DNA from 3 places in the Marinococcus halophilus genome. Region 2 is predicted to be linked to each of the others. Evidence: riboswitches for the same ligand, from Rfam matches in the RefSeq annotation. Region 2 holds a riboswitch; each other region holds the start of a gene.
The links. A riboswitch is a leader RNA that binds a small molecule or an ion and turns the genes downstream of it on or off. The one in region 2 is predicted to bind thiamine pyrophosphate.
Positions count from the first base shown of each region.

Region 1: linked by a shared signal. The riboswitch ahead of tenA (thiaminase II) and the one ahead of B5066_RS05330 (acetylornithine deacetylase) in region 2 are both predicted to bind thiamine pyrophosphate.
Region 3: linked by a shared signal. The riboswitch ahead of B5066_RS00600 (LuxE/PaaK family acyltransferase) and the one ahead of B5066_RS05330 (acetylornithine deacetylase) in region 2 are both predicted to bind thiamine pyrophosphate.

Region 1 is NZ_FVZD01000006.1:933,906-944,307, forward strand. It holds gene B5066_RS10815 (DUF2254 domain-containing protein) at 1-42, shown strand, start outside; gene B5066_RS10820 (NADPH-dependent FMN reductase) at 107-667, shown strand; gene B5066_RS10825 (MFS transporter) at 702-1,865, opposite strand; gene B5066_RS10830 (MerR family transcriptional regulator) at 1,873-2,301, opposite strand; TPP riboswitch at 2,420-2,523, shown strand; gene tenA (thiaminase II) at 2,661-3,356, shown strand; gene B5066_RS10840 (ECF transporter S component) at 3,356-3,949, shown strand; gene B5066_RS10845 (ABC transporter ATP-binding protein) at 3,946-5,601, shown strand; gene B5066_RS10850 (energy-coupling factor transporter transmembrane component T family protein) at 5,594-6,352, shown strand; gene B5066_RS10855 (flavodoxin domain-containing protein) at 6,420-6,872, opposite strand; gene B5066_RS10860 (aspartate/glutamate racemase family protein) at 7,040-7,747, shown strand; gene B5066_RS10865 (DUF488 domain-containing protein) at 7,759-8,133, shown strand; gene hmpA (NO-inducible flavohemoprotein) at 8,427-9,641, shown strand; gene B5066_RS10875 (cupin domain-containing protein) at 9,737-10,060, shown strand; gene B5066_RS10880 (amidohydrolase family protein) at 10,295-10,402, shown strand, end outside.
Region 2 is NZ_FVZD01000005.1:594,939-605,340, reverse strand. It holds gene B5066_RS05355 (aconitate hydratase) at 109-2,052, shown strand; gene B5066_RS05350 (SDR family NAD(P)-dependent oxidoreductase) at 2,129-3,013, shown strand; gene egtB (ergothioneine biosynthesis protein EgtB) at 3,164-4,429, shown strand; gene egtD (L-histidine N(alpha)-methyltransferase) at 4,432-5,388, shown strand; gene tenA (thiaminase II) at 5,419-6,090, opposite strand; gene B5066_RS05330 (acetylornithine deacetylase) at 6,105-7,373, opposite strand; TPP riboswitch at 7,443-7,545, opposite strand; gene B5066_RS05325 (FAD-dependent monooxygenase) at 7,655-9,265, shown strand; gene B5066_RS05320 (GrpB family protein) at 9,565-9,972, opposite strand; gene B5066_RS05315 (aldehyde dehydrogenase family protein) at 10,173-10,402, opposite strand, start outside.
Region 3 is NZ_FVZD01000003.1:78,800-89,201, reverse strand. It holds gene B5066_RS00625 (Nramp family divalent metal transporter) at 1-1,223, opposite strand, end outside; gene B5066_RS00620 (dihydrodipicolinate synthase family protein) at 1,359-2,306, opposite strand; gene B5066_RS17055 (helix-turn-helix domain-containing protein) at 2,579-2,740, opposite strand; gene B5066_RS00610 (3-oxoacyl-ACP reductase) at 2,957-3,733, opposite strand; gene B5066_RS00605 (acyl-CoA reductase) at 3,812-5,260, opposite strand; gene B5066_RS00600 (LuxE/PaaK family acyltransferase) at 5,257-6,366, opposite strand; TPP riboswitch at 6,465-6,569, opposite strand; gene bioB (biotin synthase BioB) at 7,005-8,015, opposite strand; gene B5066_RS00590 (biotin transporter BioY) at 8,019-8,615, opposite strand; gene B5066_RS00585 (ABC transporter ATP-binding protein) at 8,940-9,629, opposite strand; gene B5066_RS00580 (ABC transporter permease) at 9,626-10,402, opposite strand, start outside.

The DNA of each region.
Region 1 (10,402 bases), on a different contig from region 2:
GCTCTGCATCAGGCACTTACAAAAAGTAAGCAGATAACTTGAAACAGCCGGTAACGTGTGTGTATGATATATAAATGAAGTTCAACACGAAAGGATGAAAGATCAAATGAAAGTAGCAGCTATTGTAGGAAGTATCCGTCAGGAATCCTTTAACGGAAAATTAGTGGAGTACATGCAGGACCGTTACGGCGACATCATGGATATTGATATTTTAGATATCCGCGATCTTCCGCACTATGATCAGGACGAGGAAAGCAATGCTCCGGACTATGTGCAGGAGTACAAGCGTTCTGTACGTGAAGCGGACGCCGTACTTATTGCAACTCCGGAATACAATGGTTCAATTTCCGGCGTGCTTAAAAATGCTCTGGATTGGAATTCCCGGGTCGATTACGACTTTGCCGGCAAACCAACCATGCTGGTGGGAGCTTCTCTTGGCGGCCTGGGCACCGTGAAAGCGCAGATGCATCTGCGCCAGATTTTGAGCGCTCCGGGCATGAGTGCAAAAGTACTTCCCGGAAATGAAGTGCTTATTGGAGCTGTGCATGAAAAAATGGACGAAAACGGAAACTTAACGGACCAGGGCACAATTGATTTTCTCGATAATGTCGTAGCCGAATTTGAACGCTTTTATCAGGAAACAACGACTGTAGCCAACCGGGCATAAAAAAATCCCTGCAGAAATATCTGCAGGGATTTTTTTATGCTTTTGGAGCTTCGGTCTGTTCGGTTTGCAGATCTGTTCTGCTCCATCCAATAAACAATAAAGCTGCTGCGCCAAGAACACCGGCGACCAGGTATGGAAGATGGGCTGATAATGAATTACCGATTAATCCCGACATGACCGGTGCAAAAGCAGCGCCAAGCCAGCGAAGGAAATTATATGCTCCAGAAGAAATACTGCGCTCGTAAGGCGAATGCTCCATTACATGGCTGGTAAATAAAGAATTATTCAGGCCGGAAAATAATCCTGAAAGTACGATGAACATAATCATTAATACTGAGGAGGACGCAAAAAACAATCCTAAAAGCGTTAAAATAAAAGCAGAGAGGGTGAACGGCAGTAATTTCACAGGAGTAAACCGCCTCTCAAGCCTTCTCGATAAAACAGCCGAGCCGAAGGCCAGGCATAATCCCCATCCAAAAAAGACGAGACCGATTTGAATAGAAGTTAAAGATAAAATTAAAGGGGAGTAAGCAAGCACGACAAAAAAACCATAATAATAAAACATGCCGGCAAGCGCACCCTTAATGAACGGCCCGTGTGTAAAAAGATGACGAAGCTCCTGCCATCCAGCCGTAGCTTTAGCTTTTTTAGGAGCGGGCGGATGGACGAAAAAGATAACTAAAATAAAAGCGATAAGCATTAAAAGACTTGTACCAAAAAAAGGAGCACGCCAGGATAGATCCCCGAGAAGGCCGCCTACAAGCGGACCGCCGGCGAGGCCCAGGCCAATTGCCGCCTCATACATACCTACCGCTGTTTCCACGCTCCTCGAGAGAGCGATTAACAGGGTCATAGCAGTGGCGAAAAACATAGCGTTGCCAAGCCCCCAGCCGCCGCGAAAAAGGGCCAGTTCAGTAATGCCTCCCGCCACACTGCAAAGCAGGGCGAAGGCTGTAACGATCAAAAGCCCGGCGCTCATCAGCCGTTTATCACCAAACCGGCTCGAAAGGATCCCGGCAGGAATCATCATGCAGGCCATCACTAAAATATAGGACGTAAAAAGCAGCTCCACCTGCCAGTGAGAAGCACCGATAGAAGCCGCGATGGAAGGAAGGACGGGGTCCACGACGCCGATACCCATAAAAGCTAAAAATGTGGCGAAGATCGTAATCCACCGTGCCCTGGTTTGAATATTCATAAAGCAGTCACTTCTCCTTATTGAATGAAGATAATACGTTGTCAGCTTGGTTTTTCAGATTTTCCATTTCCGTTTTAAACGTTGTCATCTGGTTGATTTTTTGGTCGAGCATATCAATCTGGGCCTGAAGGCTATCAGAAATTTGTTTCAAATCCTCGTGCTGCATCGTCGTTTCCTGTACCGACTGGTAGTGGCTATAGACTGTTTTTACCTGCTCTTTCAAATCGAGATACTGCTGCAGCTCCTGAAGAGAAAACCCAAGAACCTCCTTTGCGGTTACTACATTCTGCAGACGTTCAATATCCTGGTCATCGTACACTCTGGTTCCTTTTTCTGTACGCTCTGGTGCTGATATAAGACCAATTTGTTCATAATAACGTATTGCACGTTTCGTTAAGCCTGTGGTTTGAGCGGCTTCTTCAATTTTGTACAGCATGCATCACCCTCCTGTTAAGTTTCATGATATAACCTTAACGTTAACGTCATATTTTGTAAAGGCAAAATGGGGCTTTGACTTTCTGAAATAATGTGATACAGTGTAGACAACTTAATAGGGAATCCGCTAGGGGTGCCGGTAACGGCTGAGATAAGGACTATCCTTAATCCCTTTGAACCTGATCTGGTTAAGGCCAGCGTAGGAAAGTGGAGACGGTAGAATACGTCTATATCAGAAGCAGCAGCTTTATAATAGCGGACGTTTATTCGAAGCCACTCCACCAATGGAGTGGCTTTTTTTGCTCCATTGGTCTTTACTGCCCGTAGTGGTTCCCTCCTAATTTAAAGGAGGAAGTAACAATGAAATTTTCAGAGCTTTTATGGCAGGACACAGAGCACATTTTTGAAGCCTGCTGGGAAAATCCATTTGTGCAGGGCATCGGGAAAGGTGATGTCCCAAAAGAAGCTCTTATCCATTACGTGAAGCAGGATTTTGAATACTTAAATGCCATGATCAAGACAAAAGCAATTGGGATAACAAAATGCACGTCCAGAGAAGACATGATCATGTTTAAAGATACCATTGATTTTGTGTTAAACAGTGAAACGCACCCGCACCATAATTTATGTGCGCAGGCGGGAGTGGCTTATGAAGAATTGCAGGGCTACGCGCTTGCCCCGGCTTCCCAGCATTATGTGCTTCATATGCTGCACCATGCTGAAAAGGGCACACTTGGCGATGTGATTGCGGTAACGCTCGCCTGCCCGTGGGTGTATTTGTATGTGGGTGAAAGGCTGATGAAAGAAGTGAATCCGAACGAGGACCATCCGTTTAACGACTGGATTCGTTTCTACGGAGACCGTGAAGAGCGGGAAATGTACAAATATATTGACCGCCTTGATGAACTGGCAGAAACAGCTACAGAAGAAGAAAAGCAGCGTTGGCGGACGTTATTTATGGAAGGGTGCCAGCTCGAGTATATGTTTTTTGAGGACGCGTATCATGCAAAAGACTGGCCCTTTGCCAGAACATTAACAGACGGAAAAAAAGCTTAATGATAAACAAACGCTTAAACCTCAGGGATATCGTCGTTATCTCATTTATTTCAGCTGTTCTTGGTGTCCTTTATCTTCTTTGGGTACTGCTCGGACAAATTGTTACGGGCGTCCTCGGGCCAGTTGGGGGCGGACTGATGGCAGGCTTCTGGATCCTCGCTCCGGTAATATGCGCCTATATCATTCAAAAACCAGGAGCGGCGCTGCTGGCAGAGCTTATTGCGGCTGGCACTGAAGTTATGGCCGGGTCTGTGAGCGCGGGAGCAGTGCTCGTTCTCGGCTTCACGCAGGGGATTGCCGCAGAAATTATTTTTGCCATGTTTTTCTACCGAATCTTTCGTCTGCCGGTATTAATGCTTGCCGGAATGGCAGGGACGTCTGCTGCATTTTTAACCCAGTATATTCTTTATGGATTCAGTCAGTACGCAGGTTCTGTTGTTGTATTTATGCTGGTAACCATGCTTATAAGCGGTGCTCTTTTAGCCGGGTGGGCAGGGAAAAGCTTTACAGACGCCCTGGTAAAAACAGGCGTTCTCGACCGCTTTGCTCTTGGCCGCCAGCGTCGGGAAGGGCAGCAGAGGAACGCTGTATGATTTATGCAGAGAATGTAACCATTGCATATCCTTACGCTGAGCCTTCGGTAGAGGGTTTTTCGGCTGAAATACGTACTGGGGAAAACGTGCTGCTGCTCGGCCCGAGCGGCTCGGGTAAAAGTACGTTGGCACTGGCCCTTCAGGGAATTCTTCCGCGCTCAGTAGAGGCAGAAGTGTCTGGTGAATTGAACGTATTCGGAGAAAATCCAGCGGTGAAATGCATTACAGAGGCTGCCAGAGAGGCGGCTCTGTTGTTCCAGGATCCCGATACCCAATTCTGCATGCCGACAGTGCGGGAAGAGCTTGTATTTACGCTTGAGAACCTGCGCGTACCTGCGGAGGATATCGAAGGCCGGATGCTTGAAGCCTTGCAGTTCACAGGCATGCTTTCTTGTATTGACGCCCGTATTGACATGCTTTCCGGAGGGATGAAGCAAAAAATAGCTGTGTCCTGCATAGCTGCTGTGAATCCGGAGATCTGGATTTTGGATGAACCGCTCTCCCAGCTCGATCCGGTAAGCCGTGAAGCAGTGGCCGCACTTCTTGGCCGTATTGCAGAAGCCCCTGATAAAACATTAATTTTGATTGAGCATCAGCTAAATGAAGTGATGGAGTGGGTGAGCAGGGCGGTCGTATTGAACCGCAATGGTCAGGTGACAGCGGATGGAAGCCCCGGCCGTATATTTTACTCCCACGCTGCTGTACTCGAAGCAGAAGGAGTGTGGCTGCCTGCACCTGCAGAAGCGGGAAAAAAGTTGCTCAGAAAGACGGAGACAACCAAAGCTGCTCTTCCCGTCACTTTGCGGGAATGGGAGGTGTTTGCAGCGGATTACCCTGTTGCCGAGGTTCATGCATCTCTGCCGCAGTCGAAACAGGGGGGTGAGCCTTCTCAGAAGCCGCCTGTCCTGAAGGTGGAACGGGCGGCCTCTGCCTATAGTATGCAGACGGTTTTCGAAAACGTGTCTTTTTCCCTTTACCCTGGAGAAATGACTGCCGTCGTAGGGGCAAATGGAGCTGGGAAAAGCACACTCGCACGAGTTCTTACCGGATGGGAGCCTATTAAAAGCGGTACCGTGTATGTTAACGGACAAGATATAGCCGGTCTGAAGCCGTACGAAATTGCCAAAACCTTCGGGATTGTTTTTCAACAGCCCGAGCACCAGTTTCTAACGCCGACCGTAGAAGAAGAAATACGCTACGGAATGGAGATAGCAGGATGGTGCGAGGAAGATATTGTTCAGCAGACAAATGAACTGTTGATTCAGTTTCAGCTCGGCCATATTCGGAAAAACCATCCGTTTCGGCTCAGTCAGGGGGAAAAACGGCGTCTCTCAGTGGCAGTAATGGTGACAAACAACCAGTCCATTTTAATTTTGGATGAGCCGACGTTTGGGCTTGATAAGCGAAATGCTGATGCTTTGTTTGAAGTGCTGGAGCAGTGCCGGCAACGCGGAAAAGCGGTTCTCTGGCTGACGCATGATATGGATCTGGTTTATACAAAAGCGGCACGGGTCCTTGCGCTGGCAGAACGAACGCTTGTCTACGACGGGAGTGTAGAAGCATTTTTTGATGGCAGCATAGACTTAGGAAAAATCGGTGTCCGGCTGCCTTCGGTACAGCTTATGCGCCTAGGAGGGGGCAGCCATGCTTGAAGAGCTCCAGACCCGGGACGCTTTTTTACAGCGGGTACATCCAACGCTGAAGCTGCTCAGCCTTTTCACTGTATTTTTCTTTATGATTTTCATTTATGATATATGGCATCCACTTGCTGTGCTGGTGCTAACTATTGCTGCCATCTTCTTTCTGGGAAAAGTGCCGTTAAAGCTGCTGCTCATACTCCTGCTCCCGTTTGCACTTTTTGGTTTCAGCTTTGTATGGCTTCAGGTGGTTTTTCCTGAAGAAAGGGGTGCTACGGTTCTTTTTTATGTATTTCACATGCCGGTGGCTCTTGAAAATATCCAAACAGGTGTCTCGCTAGGCTTAAGAGCGATGGTGTTTGCTTCCTGGTCGCTTCTTTTTGTCCTCACCACCTCTCCAGTGAGTTTAGTGATGAGTTTGATACAAAAATGGCATATGCCTCCGAGTATTGGATATGGAATGATGGCAGCCTACCGTTTTCTTCCCCAGCTTCGAAAAGAACTGGTGGTAATCCGCAGAGCCCGGCAGATTAGAGGAATGGGTTCAAAGCCCAGAATGCGGGAGTGGAAAGAGGCAGGGGTGCCATTGATGGCAGGGGCTGTACGAAAAGCAGAAAGAACAGCCCTGGCGATGGAATCCAAAGGGTTTGACGGCTCGAGAAAAAGAACGAGGTATGTGCAAATGAATTATAAAAAAACGGACGTCTGGTTTACTGCCGGCTTTATACTGTTTATTACTGTCGTTTTTCTGCTGCCCCTGTCGTAGCAGGGCAGCGGAATTGATTAAAATAACCCCAGGGGCCGTGGGCCTCCGGGGTTAGTCGGGTTGCCGGTTATTTTACTAAAAACTTTTCTTCGATGCGGTCCACATAGCTTTTAATATCTTCAGCAATGTTATCCATTTCATCCACATCGACTTTCATGGTGGGAATATCACCTTTATGTCCGCGTTCACGGAATTGCCCGATCATTTCATCCACAGCTCCGGCGAAGTTTTCATACGCATGATCCCCGGAGCCAAAGATGGAAATCGAAAGGCCGGAAATATCATAGGCGAAAAGGTCTTCCAGAAAGTCTTCTGTTTCTTCAGGAATATCGCCTTCGCCCCACGTATATGTGCCCATAATGAGCAGATCATGCGGAAGGGGATCTTCGTTTGGAAGCCCATCGGCGATCATGTCCATCAGCTCTACTTCGTGCCCGCGGCTGATAAGTTCTTCTTCTGTGTCGATCGCCATATCTTCAGTGTTTCCAGTCATTGTGGAATAGAACAAAAGTATTCGCATATGTCCATTCCTTTCTTATATAGGTTCGTGCTTAAAATACATATTTAGTATACTTATTATATATGCTGCTGCCGGCTTGTGCAATCACCCCGGTAAACGTACGCAAAATATGTTAAAATATATATATCGAAAATATATATTAGTATTTTTGTGAAGGGGGAGAAAAAGTGAAACAAATAGGTATTATCGGCGGCCTTGGGCCGGAATCAACGGTAGAATATTATCAATCCATTATTAAAAAATATCAGAAAAAGGAGAACAGTCTTCAGGTGCTTCCGGAATTGTACATCAACAGTATTAATATGTACAACATTTTTAAGTATATTTCGGAAGAACGAATGGATGATCTGATTGAGTATTTGGGCAATGCAGCCCGGAAGCTTGAACTGCTGGATGTCGACGGCATCATTATTGCAGCAAACACGCCGCACCTTGTATTTGAAGAGGTGCAAAAGCAGGTCGAGGTGCCGATGCTAAGCATTGTGGATGCCGCAGTGGAAGCAGCAGAAAATCAAGGCGCCGAAAATATTGGGCTGCTTGGTACAAAATTTACGATGGAGCAGAATTTTTTCAAGAAACCGTTCATAGAAAAAGGGAAAAACATCTATGTGCCAGATGAAAGCACGCAGCAGTATTTACACGAAAAAATCGTCAGCGAGCTTGAAAATGGCATCGTAAACCCTGAAACGAAAAAGGAATTTGAACGGATCACCAGGGAGATGATTGAACAACATAAACTCGATACCGTGATCCTTGGCTGCACGGAACTGCCGATGATTCTTTCTGAAAAAGATTTTTCGATTCCTTTTTTAGATACGATGCAGGTTCACGTAGACAGGATTGTAGACTTTATGTTTGAAGAAAGTAAAGCATAGGGAGGGCGGTAATGGTGATTCAACTGAAAAGAATTTATGAAGAAACAGAGGAAAAAGAAGGGCGCCGGGTATTAGTCGACGGCGTATGGCCGCGGGGAATAGCAAAGGATAAAGCCAAAGTGGATGAATGGGCCAGGGACGTTGCTCCTTCCAAGCAGCTGCGGCAATGGTTTTCCCACGACCCGGAGAAGTTTGACGAATTTAAAGAGAAGTATAAGCAGGAGCTCGAGCAAAATACCGAACAGGCTGAAGCTCTCGATCAGTTAAAGCAGACCGTACGTGAACAGAACAAACAGGTGACGCTCGTATTTGCTGCAAAGGAAGAAACATATAATCATGCCCGTGTCTTAAAAGAAATACTTGATCGTCAGCCGAAGGACTCTTAAAGAAGAAGAGGTGAAAACGATGGAGGAGTATCTGGGCCAATGCAGTGATTGCGGCAAAGAAATTTACTGCAGGGACGGGTTTTTAGAAGGGGTTCATGAGAATGGCCGGCTATACTGCTTTGAATGCGCTGAATAAATGTTCAATACTCCGTGTCCAGGTGGGTACGGAGTTATTTTGTATATAAAAGCTGATTGTGAACGTTTAATGAAGTATTTCTAAAAGTATAGATTAAAATATGTATTTATAATACACTTTTTATAGAAGTTAAAAACGTTTTCACTGGAGGAATTCGATGCTTGCACCACAAACGATTGAAACAGTAAAAGCAACAGCCCCAGCTATTCAGGCTAACGCCGCAGCTATTGGCAACCGTTTTTATGAAATGCTCTTTGAAAAAGCACCTGAGCTGCGAAACATGTTTAACCAGACGAACCAGGAAACAGGTGTCCAGCCGGAAGCTCTTGCTTATTCTGTCTACCAGGCCGGAGCGAATATTGACCGTCTGAAAGAGCTTCGTCCTACTATTGAACGCATAGCGGAAAAACACCGGGCCCTGGATGTCAGGCCGGAACATTATGGATTAGTAGGGGAAACACTGCTCGAAGCGGTGGAGGAAGTGCTTGGAGACGCAGCCACCCCGGAAATTCTGGACGCGTGGGGAGAAGCGTATCATGCGCTTGCTGATATTTTTATTCAAAAAGAAGCAGTAAAGTACGAAGAAGTGGAAGCCGCCCGGGGCGGGTGGACGGGCTACCGTCCGTTTTATGTAGCGGAAAAAGTGCCGGAGAGCGATGTCATTACTTCGTTTTACTTAAAGCCGCAGGACGGGGAGGCTATTATACCGCAGCAGCCAGGACAGTATTTAACGCTGCAGGCAGATATTGAGGGTGAGCCCTATACACATATGCGCCACTACAGTCTGTCGGATGCTCCAAATGAAAACTATTACCGGATCAGCGTGAAGCGGGAGGATCCTGAGAATGGAAATCCGGCCGGCATTGTGTCGAATTATCTGCACCGGGATGTAAACGAGGGAGATGTACTGCTGTTCGCAGCGCCGGCAGGAGAATTCGTGATAGAAACAGAGGAAATGCCAATTGTGTTAATCAGCGGGGGCGTTGGTATTACTCCGATGATGAGTATGCTGAATACACTTGTACAGGAAGATACGAAACGAAACGTGACGTTTATTCACGCTGCTGACAGCAGCAAGGTGCATGCCATGAAAGCACGTGTGGAGCAGCTCGCAGATACGTATTCAAATATTGAAGCCTACACCTGTTACTCCGCACCAACGGAGAACGACCGCACGCATAGAATGTTTGATAAAGAAGGATTTATAGACGCAGATTGGCTGGAAACTGTCCTTCCTGAAGAACAGGCAGATTTTTATTTCTGCGGCCCAATACCTTTTATGAAGGTAGTTAATGAAATTTTAAAGGACAGAGGAGTGCCGGCTGAGCGCCGTCATTATGAAGTTTTCGGTCCGGAAAGCACGATTGAATAATTAATACCTCAGAGATAAAACTGATTCAGCTGCGGCATATCTATTTGGATTCTGCCGCAGCTGTTTTAAGTTCAATTAATGAAAGGATGAAAAAAATGAAAATCCAGAGTCTTACACAATTAGCTCCTTTCAGCGGGGATCGAATGGCAAAAGAAATTGTGTTTAAAAAGAATAACTGCAAAGCTGTGGTGTTTAATTTCTCGCCCGGCCAGAGCCTCCCTCTGCATGACCATCCATTCACTCAAACGTTTGCATTAGTCGCAAGCGGCGAAGGACTCTGCTATACAGAGGATGAAAACTTTCCCATCAAAGAAGGAGACCTTATTCAATGCGGCCCTGCAGAAAAAATAGGCTTTGAAAATAATAGTTCCTCTAATTTGAGTGTGTATGTGACACTGGTGTATATCGAAGAAAATTAGCATCTGCTAAATAAAATAATGTCTGCAATAAATATCAGCAGCCTCCCTGTCAGTGATAGGTAATAGGTTAGTAAGTAAATAGCGGGATACTGAAAAACTGCTACTGAGGTTCACTGATGCTCACTGGCATACACTGGCACAGCTTATAGAGCTGGACGCCTTCTAGAGCGCTTTGTTTATTCCAGGGCCGAGTTGATACGGTTAGGGAGTAGATGAAAGGAAGGATGCTGATTTATGCAGACTTTAAACAACGAAGCCAAAACTAACCAAACGAAAATGTACAGACTGATCGATACTGATATCCATGAACGGGTAATGTATGAAGATTTATTTCCCTACTTA
Region 2 (10,402 bases):
AAAGATTTCTTGTTTACGAGTTTTTCTTAACAGGTATAAATATAGAGAGCATGTTTTCATTCAGAAAAATTAACACAATTGGAATTTTGACGAAGGAGGACACCATTTATGGCACGAAACGTAACCCAGAAATTAATTGAAGAACACCTCGTGTCCGGGGATATGACTCCGGGCGAAGAGATTGGAATGAAGATCGACCAGACACTCACCCAGGACGCTACAGGCACAATGGTGATGCTTGAGCTTGAAGCCATGGGGGTTGAGAGAGCTCAAACAGAAGCTTCCGCCCAATACGTGGACCACAATATTATTCAGGAGGACAATAAAAACCCGGATGATCACCTGTTTCTTCAGACAGCAGCAAAACGCTTTGGCATGTATTTCAGCCGCCCGGGTAACGGCGTAAGCCACCCGGTGCATATGCAGCGCCTGGCACGCCCCGGCCGCACGCTTCTCGGATCGGACTCACATACCTGTGCCAACGGCTGTATGGGGATGCTTGCCATGGGGGCAGGCGGTATCGAAGTAACCATGGCTATAGCCGGAGAACCATTCTTTGTAAAAATGCCCCAGGTATGGGGAGTAAAGCTTACCGGCAAACTCCCGGACTGGGTCAGCGCCAAGGATGTTATTCTTGAGCTTCTCCGCCGCCATGACGTAAAAGCCGGTGCCAACAAAGTTATTGAATACTACGGCCCCGGCCTGGAAGACTTGAGCGCCATGGATCGCCACGTTATTGCAAACATGGGAGCGGAACTCGGAGCCACTGCCAGCGTATTTCCTTCGGACGAAGAAGTGAAGCGTTTTATGGCCAGCCAGGACCGCGAGGACGAATGGCAGGAGCTGAAAGCTGACCGCGGCGCCCAATACGACATCGATGAAGAAATCGATTTGTCCTCTCTCGAGCCTCTGATTGCCAAGCCATCGAGCCCGGGCAACGTTGTACCTGTCCGTGAAATTGCCGGTGAGCCAATTTTTCAGGCATATATCGGTTCGTCCGCCAATCCGGGCTACCGGGACTTTGCGATTGCTTCTGAAATCGTGAAAGGAAAAAATGTGCATGAAAATGTCAGCTTTGATATTAACCCATCTTCACGGCAGATGCTCACAGACCTCGTGTCCAACGGCCACATTGCCAATCTCCTGAGCGCCGGTGGCCGGCTTCACCAGGCAGGCTGTAACGGCTGTATCGGGATGGGACAGGCGCCTGCCACCCATAAAAACAGCCTGCGGACGACCCCGCGGAACTTCCCGGGACGCTCCGGCACAAAAGAAGACCGTGTTTTCCTTTGCAGTCCTGAAATTGCTGCGGCTTCTGCGCTGTATGGTGAAATCACCGATCCGCGGACGCTCGATATGGATTATCCAAAAGTTGGCGAACCAGACGAACCAACGGTCGATTTCCGTTTGCTTCAGGAGCCGATTCCTTATGAAGAGGCTAAAAATATAAAAATTGAAAAAGGGCCGAACATTGCTACCCTTCCGGAAATGGAAGAACTGCCGGACCGCATTGAAGTGCCGGTACTCCTGAAGCTTGGCGATAACTTCTCCACAGACGAGATTCTTGCCGGCGGTGCCCGCGTGCTTCCATACCGCAGTAACCTTCCGGAAATCAGCAAGTTCTCGTTTGAAATTACGGATGAAGATTATTACAACCGGGCCATGGAAATTAAAGACGATACTGGACACGCCATTATCGGCGGCTCCAACTACGGCCAGGGGTCAAGCCGTGAGCACGCAGCGCTCGCACCTCGCTACCTCGGCCTGCGTGTTGCGCTCGTCCAGGACTTCGCCCGTATTCACTGGCAGAACCTGGTGAACTTCGGCGTGCTTCCGATTACGTTTGAGGATACCGAAGACTATATGAAAATCGACGTCGGTGATACTATTGTACTTGAGAACCTGCGTGAAAATATCCAAAACCACAATACGTTCGAAGCTGCTATCAAGAATAAAAATGAAACCATCACAGTGCGCCATGAAATGTCGAGGCGTCAAATTGATATGATGCTTCGCGGCGGCTTGATTAACTGGGTACGCGCAAGACAATAAAAATTCCGGCGGAGCAGACGCTTCTTTTTGAGGAGCGCTGCTCCTTTAGTTTGACGATTAAGGGAGGCCTTCATCGATGGAAAATACAGTAGAGAACCCACGCACTATCGTACTTACCGGGGCCACAAACGGTATTGGCAGAATCACAGCGGAAAAACTCGCGGCTGAAGGGCATACCTTATTGCTGGTGGGGCGCAAAGAATGGAAATGTGAGGAACTGATTGCCGAATTGGAGCAAAAAACCGGAAACACAGACCTCCATTTTTATCAAACGGACCTCTCCCTTCTCCAGGAAATAGAAATACTCGCCAAAGATATCGCACGGGATTACGGACGGATTGATGCTCTGATTAACAACGCCGGCGCCGTATACTCTTCCCGCGTTTGGACCGAGGAGCATTTGGAGCGCACCTTTGCCCTGAATTACCTCGGGGTATTTTACCTTACGGAGCTTCTTCTTCCACTTCTGCGTAAGAGCTCTGATGGACGGGTAGTGAATGTGTCCTCTGCTGCGCATGCCTTATCCAAAATGAACTTTCAAAACCTGCAGGGCGAGCAAAAGTATAATGGCCTAAAGCAATACGGGCTTGCAAAGCTTTCCTTGCTGCTGTACACGTATGACTTGGCCCAAAGACTCCGCCAAGAAAATATTAAAGTGAACGCGCTCCATCCCGGCAACATTTCCACCGGGTTTGGCCTGAACAATAAAAACGCCTTTTACCGGGGACTAAACAAATTTACTAGTAAGTTCGGTGACTCCCCAGAAGAAGGAGCCGATCTGGAGGTATCGCTTGCTTCAGGCGCACGCGGCTCCCAGGTAACCGGCAAATATTTTACGAAAAAAGGGATCACCAGTTCATCGAGTGACTCCTACTCTACAACCAATCAAAAAAAACTACGGGAAATTAGCGAAGAGCTTGTGTATCATTACACGGGACGAGAGATTCAAAAAGAAGCTTAAATATAAATCTGCCTGATCGAATGCCTTAACGGGCATTCTTTTTTTGTTTTTCTGCGATCCTGTGTTGTTTTGCCCCGTTTTGAAGCGGGTATTTAACTCTCATGTGCATATATGTGTGCACCATTCTATTTACCTGAGGAGGAATGAAGTATCGTACAAACAAAGGAATCTGCCACTAGAGCTGATTTCACGGCACGTTTTACCGCTTTGCGGAAGCAGACGATGAAGCTGACCGCACCGTTGTATACGGAAGATTTTATGATTCAGGCCCACCCCGACGTAAGCCCTGCAAAATGGCATCTAGCTCATACGACCTGGTTTTTTGAGCAGTTCATTCTTAAGCCATATGATGACAATTATGAAGAGTTTTCGAAATTCTCTAACGGCTTATATAATTCTTATTATGAAACGCAGGGAAAGCCATTTCCGAAGCAGTACCGCGGACTGATTTCCCGGCCGACCACCGAAGACACCATGGAATACCGGCGTCATGTAGAAGAAGCCATGGAACATTTTCTCCAGAAAGGCCCATGGAACGAAGAGATCGCTGAATTAATGGAAACCGGCCTGCAGCACGAGCAGCAGCACCAGGAACTGTTAGTAACCGACACAAAATTCAACTTTTCAATGAATCCACTTAACCCTGCCTACCTGGAAAATGAATCTTTTGAAGAACAGGGAGAAACATCCAAGCTTGAATGGCACGCCTATGAAGACGAGCTGACGACTATCGGGACAGATAACCTGCATTTTTCTTTTGATAATGAACGCCCGGAGCATAAATTTTACCTGCACGCCTTCTCTATCGCCTCAAGGCCGGTGACCAACGAAGAATATATTCGTTTTATTGAAGACGGCGGCTACGAAGACCCTGAGCTGTGGCTTTCCGAAGGCTGGGGCATTGTCCAGGAGCAGGACTGGAAAGCACCACTTTACTGGCAGAAGCAGGGCGGTATCTGGTTTTACTTTACGATGAATGGCCTGAAAGAAGTGCGCCTTCATGAACCTATTGCCCATATAAGCTATTACGAAGCAGATGCCTATGCCCGCTGGGCCGGAGCCCGCCTTCCTACGGAACAGGAATGGGAATATGCTTTTCGCGGCGCCGAAGCAGACGGTACGTTTCTAGAGTCTGAAAGCTATCACCCAAGACCCCTTCAGTCGTCTCCCAATGCGTACGGGGACGTATGGGAGTGGACACGCAGTCCTTATTCCCCGTATCCGGGCAACCGTCCGCCGGAGGGTGCCATGGGAGAATACAATGCCAAATTTATGAGTAACCAGATGGTGCTGCGCGGCGGTTCATGCGCGACACCGAAGTCGCACATCCGCTCCACCTACCGTAATTTTTTCCCTCCGGAAAAACGGTGGCAGTTCAGCGGACTCCGGCTTGCCAAGGACGGGGTGCAGAAATAGCCATGGCTGATTATACTGTATTGGATTTAAAACCTTCGCTGTCCTCCCTGGCTGAAGACGTCCGCACCGGACTGGCTGCTGAACCGAAAAGCATCCCCCCCAAACATTTCTACGATGAACGAGGGAGCATGCTGTTTAATGAAATTACCCGGCTTCCGGAATATTACGTCAGCCGGACCGAAGCATCTGTTTTGTCCGACTATGGGAAAGAAATTGCTGAAAGTATTGGAGCTTCCTCCCTGATTGAGCTTGGAAGCGGAAGCTTTGATAAAATCCGTTGCCTGCTTCCTTTCCTTTCGGAGTCCGTGAGCTATACCCCCGTCGACATTTCTATTAGTGCCCTGCATGATACCGCAGCCCGTGTGAAGGAGGCCGTGCCTGCCATGCAGGTCTCCGGCGTATGTGCAGACTATACAAAAACAATTTCTTTTTTAAACAGCAGCAGAGAGCAGCCTGCAGTTGTCTTTTTTCTCGGCTCTACGATTGGAAACCTGGATCCGAAGGAAGCTTCGGAATTTTTAAAGAAGCTCGCTTCTCATATGAAGCCGGAGGACAGCCTGGTGGTCGGGGTCGATTTGAAAAAGGACCCGGTGGTGCTGCACCGGGCGTACAACGATAGTGCAGGAATTACTGCTTCCTTTAACAAGAACTTGCTCCACCGCCTGAACCGAGAGCTTGACGCTGGTATTACCACCGGTCATTTTGAACATGAAGCTTTTTACAATGAACGGCTCGGACGGATCGAAATGCATTTGCGCGCTGAAAAGCCTTCCCTGTTCTCGATTGGCGGGGAAACATTTACGATGCGTGCCGGCGAGACTATCCATACAGAAAACAGCCGGAAATTCACTCCGGAGGAATTCACGCACCTGGCCCGCCAGTCCTCCTGGGAAGCCAATGACTGGTGGACCGATGAAAACGAATGGTTTGGCGTATTTACGCTTTCCCCTCGACCATAAGTAAAAGCCCCCGGTCTGCCGGGGGCTTTTTCATGTCTGCGGCCAGCCTTCCAGCCGGTACGCCATGTCCCAGAATAAATACTCAAACCGGGTGGTCGTTAAGAATATATTTTCAATCTTTCTTTTTTCTGCCTCGGGTTTGTTTTCTGCCGTGCGGTCGAGCATACTGATGCCCCAGTCCGCGAGCTGCTGAAATTCGTCATCGCTGTACATCTGTACCCATTCACCGTACAGTTCATGCTCCAATGCTCCCGGCCACGTACTGAGCTTTCTTCCAATTTCTGCGTAGCTCCACATGCACGGAAGCACAGCCGCAAGCAGCTCAGCCAGGCCGCCATTTTGTCCTTCGTGCAGCATATACCTTGTGTATGCAAGGGTTGTCGGGGCCGGCTCTGCCTGTTCAAGCTCCTGTTCAGTGATCCCGAACTTTTTTGCGTACTGGCGGTGCAGGCTCATTTCCTCATTCATGGTCACATCCATCACCTTCGCAAAAGCCCCCATTGTTTCAACGTCTTCGGCTTTAACAGCGCCAACCGCAAACAATTTCGCATATTGCACGAGATAAAGATAATCCTGAACCATGAAATAGCGAAATTTTTCCTTATCAAGGGTCCCCTGGCCAAGCTCTTCCACAAATGGATGTGTGTGATTCTGCTGCCATACCGGAAGCAGCTTTTCCTTTAAATCGTGAGTGAATGACATTAACCTCGTCCTTTCTATTCTTTTAGAGTATGTGACCATTTATAAACAAAGGACAATACTATTTTTGTGAATGTAACCAGCTGTTCCACCTTTACTTTTTCATCGACTGCGTGTGCTTCTTCAAGCGTCCCCGGACCAAAAATGGCAGAGGGAATGCCTGCATCCGCCAGCCACCCTCCGTCTGTGACAGTAGGAGAAGTATTAATTTCTCCTGATTCATGGGTGATTTCTTTAAAGGATTCCAGCAGCTGCAGACTGCCCGGGTGGTTGCTCTGAACTTCCAGGGAAGGGAATATTTCGCCTCTGTCTTCTATCATCGATTCTCCTCCCCAAATAAATGTCGGAGGATTCTCCCGAAGCCACGGGTCAGCCTCAGCCACTTTACGGAGATGATTTTCGACTTCTTCAGCCGCTGTTTCATGGATCTCATCCGGATAAAAATGGACCGTAACCCAAAGACTGCATTCATCAGCTATAAATGCAGCATTTCTTCCTCCCTCAATGACTGCCGGGTTAATGGTATTCGTCCCAGGCTGAAACCCCGGATAAGTTTTTCGTACGGCCCAATCTCTTTCTAAACTCTGCAAACCCTCGATAAGTATCATCATTTTTTCAATAGCACTTGCCCCGAATTTTCCACCTCCGGCATGAATCAGATTCCGGCGCATGGCGTCATGATGTATCTGCTGGCTTTTCACAGTGACCCAGCCTGTAATAACGCCTCCCTGGCCCTGAATATTAAGATTGCTCGTATCTCCTACGAGTGCATAATCAGCAGTATATCCCCTTCGGCAGCATTGAAGTGTACCGGCCTCACCTACTTCTTCACCCACTACCGATTGCACAATAACGTCGCCAGGCAAATCAATTTTTAGTTCATGTAAAATATCAACAGCTAAAAGTATGCCTGCAAGCCCGCCTTTCATATCAGCTGCTCCTCTTCCGTAGAGCCATCCGTTTTTCACTGCCGGATCGAAAGGATCAAAACTCCACTCCTTATGTGATACCTCCGCTACATCTATGTGTCCATTCAGAATTAAGCTGTTATACCGGTTCCCCTCTTTTCCGGTTTTTGTGCCTACTACGTTGGGATCTCCGCTAAAAACCTCCCATTTATCAACGTCCCACTGACGCTGCTGCAGATAATCCGCTATAAATTGTTGAGCATTCGCTGTATTACGGGCCGGGGGCGCCATCGTATTAAATCGTATTAAGTTTTTGGCTAAGTCGGTTAATTTCTGCCTGCGTTCTTCCACCAATCTTTCCCAATTTGGTTCTTCCATAAGCCCCTCCTAGTTTTTAACCTATATAAAAAGCCGCTTCTTTTAGAGAAGAAGCGGCATAAATAACCGGGGTGTTCCTTCTTTCTTCCCTCCGCCAGTACGATCTGGATCAGGTGCCAAGGGTCAAGGTACTTAAACCTTTCTCAGCCATCAGGCTCCCCTAGAAAGCATTAATTTCTTATTATTCAAACATATTTTGCAAAATGCTGCAAATAAGCAGGAGCGTGAAGAAGCCCTCCAGAGGGTATAATACAAGTATACGAAGGGAGCGTGATGAATCCATGAAAACCACAAATACCGACGTATGCATTGTTGGGGCAGGTCCCGTAGGCTTGACTGCTGCCAATACCTTAAGAGCACTCGGCATCCGCGTCCGGATTTTAGACAGAAAAAGCTCTATTTCTCCCTTTTCCAAAGCGTTCGGCATCCAGGCGCGAACTCTTGAAATGCTCAATCTGATCGGAGCGCTCCGTCCCTTTTTGAAGGAAGGCTTCCCCATTACTGATGCGGCTGTTCAGCCGGAAGGCAAAAGACCTTCCAAAGCCTCCTTTGCTTCGCTCGATACCCCGTTTCCCTTTATGCTGATGCTTCCGCAGTCAGATACGGAGCATATTTTAAAGAAACAGCTCCGGGAGGTCGGCCAATTTATTGATTGGAACACCCACTGCAAACGGATTACCCAGTACAGTGACCACGCAGAGGTGGAATGCGCCACCGAAAATGGACACGAACTAATCCGCGCTTCCTATGTGATCGGATGTGACGGGCCTCACAGTACAGTCCGTGAGAACATGAACGTCTCCTTTCCGGGCGGCAAGCATGAAACAATCTATTTTCTGGGAGACGTCACGGTGGAAGGACTTTCACTTTCCAACGATATCTCTACATTCATTACCGAGCGCGGCGTAGCTGCTTTCTTTCCCTTCCGCGATGAAACGTACCGGGTAATCACTATCGACCACGCCGAACAGAACCGTGAACACCAGGATGATCTCCCTCTTGAGGATCTTGAAAAAAGCGTGCGGCGTATTACCCAGCAGCCAGTGCATTTCCCCCATGCTTCCTGGCTGTCCCAATTCGGAACGTCGCATCATCAGGCAGACGCCTATCGTGACCACCGGCTGTTTCTCGCCGGGGACGCTGCCCACCTGCACAGCCCATTTGGCGGCCAGGGAATGAATCTCGGCATGCAGGACGCGGTCAACCTCTGCTGGAAATTGGCGTGGGTGCTGCGTGGCCATTCCCACCCTGCCCTGCTCGATACGTATGAAGAAGAACGATACGTAGTCGGACGCAGGACTATCCGAATGACAAATACGGCAATGCAGGTGATGACCCGCTCCCATACCCTTATTCCACGCCTCCTGGCGAACCCTGTAAGCATTCTCAGCAAAAGCAGTTCGCTGCAGCGCCAACTGACCCAGCGCCTAGCCAATATTGACATCAGCTATCAGAACAGGGCCTCACTTGCGAAATTCCAGCACCAGGGAGAAATGATTCCGGCCGGCTCCCGGGCTGCTCCGGCACGTGTTCTTACCACGGAGGGAGAACACGCAGACGTAATGGATTTTCTGCACATCCAACAGTTTACCTGCCTGTTTTATATCGAAGACGAGCAGGAGCTCCATCAGCTCGACGAAAGCATTCAGGAGGTGCGCCGGCAGTACGGGCCTTCCATTCTCATTCTCGTTGTTCAGCGCAAGGGCATACTCCGGGCCTCAAAGCCGAATATCCACCACCTGTTTGATTACCGCCGCGACCTTGCTGTCAAATGGAAACTTCCAACGTTTTCAGCTGTGCTCATACGCCCGGACGGCTATGTTGCTTTTGCCGAGCAACCGGTACGCACGGGACGGTTGATGAGAAAAATTCACACCGCCTTATACCAATAGCTTCCTCCACTCTAATTCTGTTTTTCGGCCGGCTGTGGATAATTTTCGAACGCATACCAATAGATGTCCACAAGCCGGTTCTTCCATTTAGTAAATTATTTATGAGCAGTACCTTCAATCGAAGCAGGTGCTTCGATTTTTTATGTTTTTCTTTCGTAAGTCCCCGTTTATGCTGCTGAAATAAGACGATAATTTTTAGGCGGTACCGAACCCTGTGGATGAATCTGCTCCTGGCCTCTTTACTTTCTGATTTAAGCTGAAAACCATCCCCATTGTGTATATGTCTGTGGACGGTTTCGTCAGTTTTCTTCTTCTGCCCGTTTCCAGCAGAGAGCCTCTTGTTCGAGCTTCTGCACAACGATGTGCTTTTCATTCATATATTCTGACGGACTGTGCGGATACTGGGCAGCCGCCTGTTTTTTAATGCATTCATATTCCTTCTCCTTTGTCGGGAAAGAACGTAAATAATCCCGGAGGGCTAGGTGACGCCCACTCCCATCGCTTTTCTTTTCAAACACGTGCACGTGAAATCGGCGAACTTGTTTCCCTTTATAATAAAAAGCCCTCCCCGCGATACCGTGCTCTCCTTTTCCCGTATATCCGAGTCCTTCAAGACGATCCATAATCCACCACGAAAGATCAGAGGTTTCAATTAAAATATCGATAATCGGTTTTGCCGCAAGTCCCGGCACACTTGTGCTCCCTATATGAAAAATATTATTTTATGCTTCACCGGTTTCGAGCTCCAACAGCTTTTGCTCATGGAGAAAATAGTCCCGCCACTCGCTTTTCCACGGGACGATTTGTATCGTTCGCATTGGATCACTCCTTAAAAAATCTTTGCTCTGTATAAACAATAGCATAAAAAAACTGCCCTGGATTCCTCCAGGACAGCTGCTTGTTCTTACTATTCGGGAATGTATGGCAGGTCCTTTGTTTTCGGTACGTTGATGACATGCGGCGTCACGTAGCCGAGAAGACCTTCCTTTCCGTATTCGCGGCCGATACCGGATTGCTTGAACCCGCCAAATGGATAGCGGACATCGAGCCCCTGCACAGCGGCGGTATTGATCATCGTTGTGCCTGCTTCAATGCGGGCTGCCACTTCGATGGCATGGTCTTCTTCTCCCCATACCG
Region 3 (10,402 bases), on a different contig from region 2:
CCAAACAAATAACTAATAACCATACACGCCTGGAGAATTCTCGGCTGCTTCATGCCCTGATTGACATCTTTTCGAAATAACATCAAACAGATAAAGAAACCAGCCACCGGTGCTGCTACCGCCGTAGCAATGTTTGCTAAATAAATGAGTTGAACCGGGGAACCTCCATAACTAAAACTCACCGCTGCGGAGACAGCCAATACACCTAACGAGCCCCATTTAATGCTCTTATCTTCCAACGCGGTTGGTTTATTGAATCCTGCATTCAACAAAACCACTGAACGATGCGTATTGCCTAACAGGGAGGAAAAAGCTGCGGCTAATAAAGCAATGCCCATGACGACGCCTGCGGCACCTCCCATAAAGGGAACAAGCATGTCTGCCATCTGCTTTGGGGATTCGATGAGCACATTTTGAGGGTTCATCACGATCGCTCCCACCAGAACAATCGCTCCACTAACTAAAACAACGCCCAGTACGTGTGCAATCGAATCGGCTAGCATAGCTCCATTGAACAAATCTTCCTTCTTCCACTTTTTCTCTTTGCTTAAATACGTGCCGTACAGGCCGGTGGTGATTGAAGCATGCGTACTAATAAATCCTAACGCTAAGGCAAAACTTCCCGCTGGGAAATACCAATGCGTTAACCCTTCTGCTGTTTGGGCCACACTTGGTCCGCCTGTACTAAATAACGTGGCATAAAAGGCGATGATCATCCCTAAGATACATAGCATCGCGCCTTTTTCGACTTTCGAGTAGACCCCTTTTGCAAAATAAACGTACACCAGGATACACAGCATGATCAAAGCACCGAATTTCCAATTGATACCGAATACTAAATTCATGCCCGTTCCGGTTCCGGAAATATTTCCAATGGTAAAAAATACACAAGACAGAAACGCAGCGATCCCTACAACGGCTGCCCCTACTTTGCCATAATAATGGCGAATCGCATGGATCGACGGCATCCCCGTCAGCAAGGTAATTCGGTACGTGGCCAGTAAAAACGTGATCGCCATAAAGGCGATCGGAAAAAATAACCACAACAGAGAATATCCATATGATGCCCCGAGCATCGAAGCCGTCGTAATAACGCCTGGCCCCATGACTACTCCTGTCAAAACAATCCCTGGCCCAATACGCTTTAATAATTGCGTAAAGGGAAGCCGCTTGGTTGGACTGTCGCTCACCATTTCCTTCGCTTCCGCTTCTTGTTTTCCCATGTTGCCCCCTCCTTTGCGCTTTCCAGCGCTAGGACTGATTGTTTCTAGATTCATCATACACATCAACGGCCAAAGGGAGGAGTCTCCCTTCTATAGCCGTTGAGTCTATTTTACATCAAAGCGCTTTCAAAAAACTTATGCTTTTGCTTCATCTTTGAGCAATCCGACGCTTAGTAAGCCTTGACGAATTTCTTCTCGTTCTTCTTCAGATAATGGCAGCACCGGGCGTCTCGCCTGACGGCTGCTGATTAATCCACGCTGATACATTGCTTCTTTCATGCGCAGATGGGAGGTCGACGAGGGCTCATCCATTTTGTAGACAGCCTGTTTTAAGTCAAAAATACGGTCATATACCTGTTGGGCAGCGGCAAGATCTTGATTTTTCACGCATTTAACGAGCTCAGAAATCAAATCTGGCACAAAACACCCAAATCCAACAAGTGCTCCGTCAATGCCCTGAACAAGGGTCGGAAGCAAATATTCATCATGACACGTTAATAATGATACATCCGGTGCTTCTTGTTTGAGGGCCCGGACATCCACTTCGTATTGCGCAATGTCGCGTTCCCCCAGTTTAAAGGACACAACATTCGGGATTTTCGCCATTTCTAAAAGTTGGCTGGTCGAATAGGACGATTTCGTCCATGTTGGGTACTGGTGAACCACGATCGAGATATTGATGGCCTCTGCCACGTCTTTAAAATATTGCACCGTAGATGCCGGCTGCATGCCAAACCGTAACCAGGAATGGGGAGGCATAAGCAGAATTCCTTCGCCGCCCGCTGCTTCTACAGCTTGGGCATGTTGAATGGCTTCGGTCGTTCCTTCGGCGGAAATACCAGAAATGATAGGGACCTCGCCTTGTAGTTCATCCGCTGCGATTCGTACTGCTTCGGCTCGTTCTTCGGGAAGCAAGGTCATGATTTCTCCCGTATGCCCATTGACCACAATGCCGTTCACACCGTCATGGCCAGCAACCCAGCGTACCAATGACCGAAATCCTTGTTCATCAATCGAATCGTCTTCGTTAAAAGGAATCAATACCGCCGGGAATACGCCACTCCATTTTACTTTGTTTTTCATGTTTGCTTCCTCCTTGGATGAATTTATTTATAGTAAACGTTTACGTTGACAAATGTATCACGTAAACGTTTACATGTCAAAGAATTCTAAAAATTTATTTTTGAGATTTTTCCTCGTCTGAGAACGCCTAGAGGCATGTTTTCCCCGAAAGCACTTTCGTTAGTGGATTTTTAGCTGTTCTTTATAACATTAATTCTGACAAATGAAACCCATTTTAATACATGCAAAGACCGAGCATGAAGGTTTCGATATCATGCTCGGTCTCTTGTTACTTATAATGAAACTTTGTCATTGTTGTCTGTAGACGCTTCACCAAGCGAAAAGACAATATGAAGTACTTGGGCAATGGCTAGGAGTGTGGCCACTCGAGGTACCGTGATTCCCGCTTCAATACGTCCAATCGTGGATTTTGATTTTCCAATTGCATTTGCCAACTCTTGTTGGGAAAGACCTTGCTAAACAACTTAGTAAGCTTTGGATAGAAAAAACTTTACTTAAAGATCGACAAAAATACAAATGTAATTTTTCCAGCGTAAAAGATATCGATCTTACAGAGAGTAGCTGCAGATTATATTTTTGATCTAAGAAAGTACATAGGTGGAATAGTGCTTGAAGGATTTCATGGGAGGTTGAAGCTAGATTTCCAAAAACTATTTCATGTTCAACCCTCCGTCTACGACAATTGTTTGACCAGTAACAAAATCCGCTAAACTGCTAGCCAGGTATAACACGCTTCCGGTTACATCTTCGGGTTTCGCAATCCGGCGAAGCGGGGTCTGAGCGATGATGGCGTCCCTGATCTCCTCCTTTGTTTTTTGGCTCGCATCGGTAGGGTAGACGAGCCCAGGGGCCACACAATTGACCGTAATGCCGAAAGGGCCAAGTTCTGCAGCGAGGTTGTGCGAATAAGAAAGCAAAGCTCCTTTGGCCGTATTATAATCATGATAGGGGACCACTGGTTGATAAAGGAGGTTCGTGGTGATATTAATAATTTTTCCCGTAGTATTAGCTTTCATGATCGGCATGGCATATTTACATACATGGAAGCTCCCTTTTAACGACCCGTCCAGTTGTCGCTGATAATCCTCCCAATCGATGTCCCAGGCTTTTTTTCGCGCTTCAGGATCAAAGCTATAATCAAATAAGGCGTTATTTACAACAACGTCTAAGGTATCGAATTCTTTGAGGATTTGGTCTATCATGTGTTGGACATCCTGCTCCTCCGTAACGTCAGCTTGAATAGGTAATGCCTCAACATCGTAAGCCTCCATTAATTGATCTGCCAGCGCTCGCGCCTTCTGTTCACTTCGAACATAGTTAACAATAACGTGAGCCCCAGCTTTGGCAAAGCTTTCAGCAATAGCAGCACCAATACCTCGACTGGATCCAGTCACCAGGGCAATCTTTCCTTTTAATAATCCTTCCATTGTTAGATACGCTCCTTCTTTTTTTATACGTGATTTATCGCACTTTTTCTGAACAGGGTTATTGGTACGTCTGTGGTGTTAGTCCCGTTTGGGGTCAAAAGCTTCCATCAAATGTTCGACAGACGACTCCACATCACACCAATAGACAAGGTCGCCAAGGTTTGGTCGCCCATCATGATGCCATCCTGGTTCAGGCAAAGTCATTTCTCCCAAAAAGCTAATTCGGGTCATCCCGCATTCTCCTAACAAATTAATCAGGGATTGGAATCGTTGAGGAGGGCAAACAATGCCCGCGGTCTGAACATAAGGCTGAATGGGAACCGTTTTTTCTTTTAATTCTTCCAAGTCATAGATAGGAATGACCGTAATGAGTCGGTTGAGGGGGGAAAGCGGGAAGCGTGATTGCTGCTCTTGCCAAACAACAGTCCACGCGGTACTATCCGTACTGCTTAGCACATCAGTGTCAGCTTTAAATTCCGCTTCTGTCCTTACCTTTAATATCGCATTTGTTTCAGCCACGGAGGTTTCTGCTCGTGGCATTTTGCTTTGGAAATTTTTCATCTCCTGGGCAAGAAGGGAGGTGAATTCTTTTGGCGAGTAATCCCCTCCATGTTCTACATATAGCACGTGTGGTGACAAACAACCTTGTTGATCAAACCAGGAGACGTCCGTAGCTGCCCGCTTAGCGCTTGCCCAGGCTAAGGAGTTGCTTACGCCTTCTTTGGTTACTACGCCTAGACTTACCTTTGGACCGTGTGGCAGAAAAGAAGTTTGAGGAGGGACTCTGCCTGAAATGTTGTTCATGGTTTGTTCATTCCCATAAGCGACAACGACTTGAGATTGATGAAAAACGCTCTCTTCTACAGTAGAATCTCCTCCTTTCCACCAAACGATGGCCAGGTTTTCTGCCAATTCGGGGGACACTTCTTGAATAGACTGAGCAAATAAACTGGGAAAAAGGGGTTCGGCAGAAGAAAATTTTCCAATCGAGGCTGACTTTACTAACATTCCGGCGATTAGGCTCCAGAGAGGCACGCCGGGAACATTGCCGGAAAAAATATACGTCAGCAGTTCTGCGCCGTAAGCTCGGGTCAGGCCTCCGCTTTTTCGTGGACGGAATTCATCGAGTACTAAAGGGTTCGAAAAATCTTCTTCTAGAAATCGCTGCAGATTTTCTTTTCGGAACCGGCGTAAGTAACGGGACAAAAATAAACGGATCATGTTTTGATCATACCCCGTAATGACCGGAAGTGCCTCTTCGGCTATCCGACGAAACTTGTCAGCTGGATCAAGCCATTTCTGCACTACTTGATCAAGCACATTAACAATTTCGTCTACTCGATGGTGGCTGCTAAATGATTGCTGCTGCTTTTTAAGTGAAGTACCAAGCCTAGTAGTTTGGGAAGCTTTGAGTACAGGAACATCCACTTGAGCGGTTTTGCCGTGATTTTTAAACGTCCATCTCGAATATGTCAGCTCCCCATTCATATGGTCGGGGATAAAACCGGCTTTATATAGCACACTCATGAGTGAAAGTCTCCTTGATAAGCTGTTAAAAATTCTTCAATAGCTAGCGAACAGCCTTTAGCTTCTGCTCCTTCGACTCTACCCAAAAAATAAAAGCTGTGCTCATTTTCTCCCTTGATCCCTGTATCTTCGGTCATGATAGCCATGACAGAATTAATGTTGGCAAGGTCATAATGAACAATAACCCCTGGCTCTCCTTTTCGTTTTTCAATCTTTGTTTCTGGATCTACCACAATGGTTTTTAGCCAGGGTGGAGTCTTTTTCCATCCCTTTTTACCTTTAGCGTCGAACAATGGGTCGTAAATCTGGGAGCTTAATTCTGTCATTCCGTACATGTTCCCGCAAACCTCTGGTGAAAGACCAAATAATTGACTTAGCTGCTGTTTAACATCCGAAATATCCATCCTATTCGGCGAGCTTTTCATTCCTCCTGTGTCCATGATTCGACTGCCCTTTGGAAGATGAAAGGAAAGGTGGCTTGCGTTACACCGCTCTAAAAAGGACAGAAAGTAAGTAGTCGCTCCAAGAACAAAAACGGGTTCATTTTTCGTTTCTGCCTCTTGCAGCAAGCAAAGTAACCTTTTATGATCGAATTTTCCTTCCCATACCACATGCTCGCTTTGTGTATTTCCAAATGCTTCTTTAATAATTTGAAGATAATGAGCAAGTGATGAATTCGGCCATTCTTTTTCTGAAGGAAACAAGACAATCATTTTCATTTGATGCTCATCCGGCATCATGGTTTCTTTAAAGTATTTCTTCGAAGACAAATCATAAATATCGAGATCTCTATGAGCATTTTTCCCGCGCTTATGAGGGTTAGTAGTCCCACTCGTCATGAAAACTCTTTCTATTTCGTTTTCGGTGGAACAGGTTAATGCTGCTTCCTTAAACGCCTGGATCGGTACAGGGGGGATCTCTTTGAAATGTTCGATCGATTTAGGGTGAAAATGACGCTTACGACAAAATGTCCGATAAGCTTGATTGTGTTGATATTGAAACGAAAACAGCTCTTTTGCAGCTATGGTAAATGCTTCATTAGAAAAACTTTCTTGGTGAATCAAGTGTTCGATGTTTCGTTTGAGCTCGTTATAGGTCAATGCCATGATCAACGCCTCCTTTTATCGCACCAATAATGCTTGAAACCACAAAAAGACCACCCTCGAATCTTGAGAGTGGTCGTCGGATAAACATACACGTATGCCTCTGAACAACTCCACTTCCCTCCGCTGCTTGTACGCAGATCAGGTTCCAAGGGTTTAAAAGGATCTTTTTTCTCAGCCGTCAGATGGCTCCCCTAGTGGAACAATATGTGATTAAACTTTCACTTATCTTAACATGCAGATATACATTGTCAATTTTCCTGGGACATTATAATATACTTTAAAAATCGCAGTATCTTATAAATAATTTCTTCAAATACTGCCTGATGAACCCTAAACACCCCAAGAACCTTATTACCCTTACCGTACCGTTAAATGGGGGTGAAAACCTACCAATAATATAAAGCCCTCATGGTGGAAAAACTCTCGAATCTCTCCGAAACTACCGATAAATAGTTAAAGCATTCGTCTTTTATGGAAGAACAATGGTTTCGCGCTTGATATTCGCTTTTTGTCGAAATAGCCCTTTGCTAGTTTTTCCCTTGCAGCACGACAAGCCTTAACAGTTTACTTTCAGCTCTAAACAGAAGAAAGAGGGAGCAGTTCCTTTGCAACAATAGAGCAGGAGACCAGCTATATGCTCATTGGGAATACATTTCAGCACTCCGAGTGAATGCGTTATCTTCGATTTCAAACCCGGCATCTTCAACCATTTGAAGGTCTTTTCTCCACGCCTGGCCCGGCGTAGTTAAATAATCTCCCAGGAAAATCGAATTCACGGCATATAACGCAAGCGGCTGCATGCTTTTTAAATTCTCTTCGCGCCCGCCGGCTGCCCGGATTTCTTTCGAAGGAAGAATCATTCGGGCAAGCGCTAAAATACGAAGACATTCTTCCGGCCGGAGTCCTGGCTGGTGTTCAAAAGCGGTACCCTCAATCGCATGAAGGAAATTCACCGGAACGGAATCAGCATCAATCTCTTTTAAGGCATACAATACATCGATAATATCCTCATGGCTTTCACCCATTCCGGCGATCAATCCGGAACAGGGGGACATGCCTGCCTGGATGGCTTCATTCACCGTTCCCGTCCGGTCTTCGTATGTATGCGTGGTAACAATGTTATCGTGAAAACGCTCCGAGGAGTTAACGTTATGGTTGTAACGATCCACGCCTGCTGCTTTCAGCCGCTCGCCCTGGCCTTCCTTTAAAATTCCCAGGCAGGCGCATACCTTTAACTGGCTCGTGGCTTTAATTTCTCCGACTGCCTCTTCCACAATCCGAAGCTCTTTTTCTGAGGGCCCGCGGCCACTTGCCACAATACAGTAGGTCCCAGCTCCGCGCTTTTCCGCCTCCCGAGCCCCTTGCACGATCTCTTCAGAAGGCATCATACGGTATTTGGAAATCACCGCTTTGGAATCCATCGACTGGGCGCAGTAGCCACAGTTTTCCGAGCAGAGCCCGGACTTTGTATTGATGATCATATTTAATTTTACCTGGTTCTGATAATAATGCGAGCGGAGCACGTAGGCCGCTTCCAGCTGTTCGAGCAGAAGTTCCCGCGGCTCTTTCAGAAAGGCAGCTGCTTCCTCCCGCGTTAGATGTTTTCCTTGTTGTATTTCTTTGGCCCGTTCAATCCAGAATGTTCCCATAGGTTATGCAGCTCCTTTTGATGAATTTGTTCCTCGTTCTGTTTTTCGCAAAATACGCAGAAGACGACGCGCCAACCAGGCAGTTCCAACAGCTAATAGAATATCCTTCGGCATCGGCGCGAGCATCCACAACCAGACGGTCGTATACGAAAAACCACCCGGTGCGGCAAACCACCATTCGTAGGCCATATACATCCAGTTCGTCCCTACTAGGTAGTTGAGCGCTGTGCCTATAAGCGCTGCTGCGCTAAAGGCTGCGAGTGAACGTTTTTGTTCGGACAGAACACCTACCACATAAGCTACCAGAACATAGGAAAGCAAAAAGCCAAATGTCGGTGAGATGATAGCATCAAGCCCCCCTGACCAACGGGCAAATACCGGCATCCCGGCGAGGCCAATTAGCATGTATAAAACCATGGCCAGCGGCGCATATTTTTTGCCAAGTAGCAGACCGGATAATAGACAAACCGCTGTTTGAAGCGTAATTGGTACCCCGCCGATCACAAAAATAGGAGCAATGGATGTGATATTCGCTCCAATCATCATCAGAGCCGCAAATAATGCGGCTAAGACAAAGCCGTGTAGTCGTGATTGAATCATAGACTCCCTCCTTTATCCATTAGTATATACAGGCGGCTCTGTATTGTAAACTAAATAATAAAAAAGGTTAACAATTATTTCAATAAAAAAGACTACTTATTGTATTAAAATAAAACGAAATAACTTCTGATCATATAGACGAACTTTTAGACAGAAAACACCCCGTTTTTGGCTATAAAAACGGGGTGTTCAGGGCATTGTCTAGAAGTTAAAACTTTAAGACATTGATTTTGTTAGAATCACAGATAAAAAATCTTTTATTTTTGACTATGTACAAGATGCCCATCCCCCAAGAAAGCTACCCTAGAAGGGGATGGACGTTATTTATAGAACGACAGAGGCATCCTCATGATCAATTTGCCCATTGTCTAAATAGATGACTCGATCACAGTAAGCAAACAAGCGGGTGTCATGAGTTACTATGATAGCCGCTTTATTCGATTCCTTGACCTGATGGCGAAGTGTTTGAACGACCTGTTCTCCACGTTCCCGGTCTAAACTAGCCGTTGGCTCATCGGCCAAAATTAAAGAAGGATCATTCATCCAGGCTCTTGCAATCGCGACACGCTGCTGTTCTCCGCCAGATAAGTGCCGGGGAAAGTGATGCTGCCGATGCTCGAGCCCAAGCATGTGAAGCAGTCGTTGGATGCGTTGATCCATGGTTTGCTTTGTCAGACCCGCAAGTTTGCCAACATAGCGAAGCTGGTCCGCCGTTTTTAAATAAGGTAACAAATGAGCTGATTGAAAGATAAATCCGATGTCCTGTAAACGAAGCTTCGTTTTTTCTTGAGAATTTAAGCGCAGAACGTCTGTCTGATTAATCGATAGCGCTCCTGACGTTGGCTGAAGCAAGGCTCCTGCCATGGAAAGCAAGGTGCTTTTGCCCGATCCGGACGGGCCGGTTAAAGCCACAAACTCCTGGGGGCGCAAAGCGATATCAATGTGTTGAACAATAGGCTGCTGATCGGCTTGAGCCTGAAATTCGATTTGTTCCATGGTTAATACATCATTCACGCCTGACCACCTCCAATAGCTTTCAACGGATCAATGCGAATCACCTTGACCAAGGATAATAGAGAACCCAACAACGCGACGAATAAGAAGAGCCCCGCCAACAATAGGACGGTTCCTAAAGACAAGGAGAAAGGGATCGCTGCCGGTAAAACGGCAGCCATTCCTGCCGTGACTGCTACACCGACAATGATACTGACGGTCGTGAGCAGCAGAACCTGTAGGATCAATGATATTCCTAATGTTTTAGAGGTTGCCCCAATAGCTTTTAAAATCCCAAACTGGGCCAGCTTTTGAATCGTCATAATGTAGTAAAAAGCCGCCAATACAATGGACGAAATGAGAAATAGAAAAACGATCATGGTCTGAAGCGACGTCTGCTCGGAAGTATAACCGGGAATGCCTTCAAAAGAAGCACGAATATTCATGACTTCAGCATTCTGCAGTTGATCATTCACTTGCTCCGGAAGTGCATGGTCTAAGATGACCGCACTGATCGGAAGCTCTCCTTGCTTCCAGGCAGAATCCCGAACGTGCAGCACCGGCGTATGGCTGTACCGCTGGTTTTCTGTAAATCCACTAATGGTTACTTCTGTACCGTCCGGCCGCTCCAGCGTATCACCTAGGCGGAGGCCGTCCTCTTTGGCGGAATGATCAATCACAGCTTCAGTATCATCGGCAGGAAGTTCGCCGTCGGTCACTGAAGGAGCCAGGTCGCTGCTTAAGTCCATATACATTTCGGCGACATCTACTTCCTTTCCATGACTTTGAGCCGT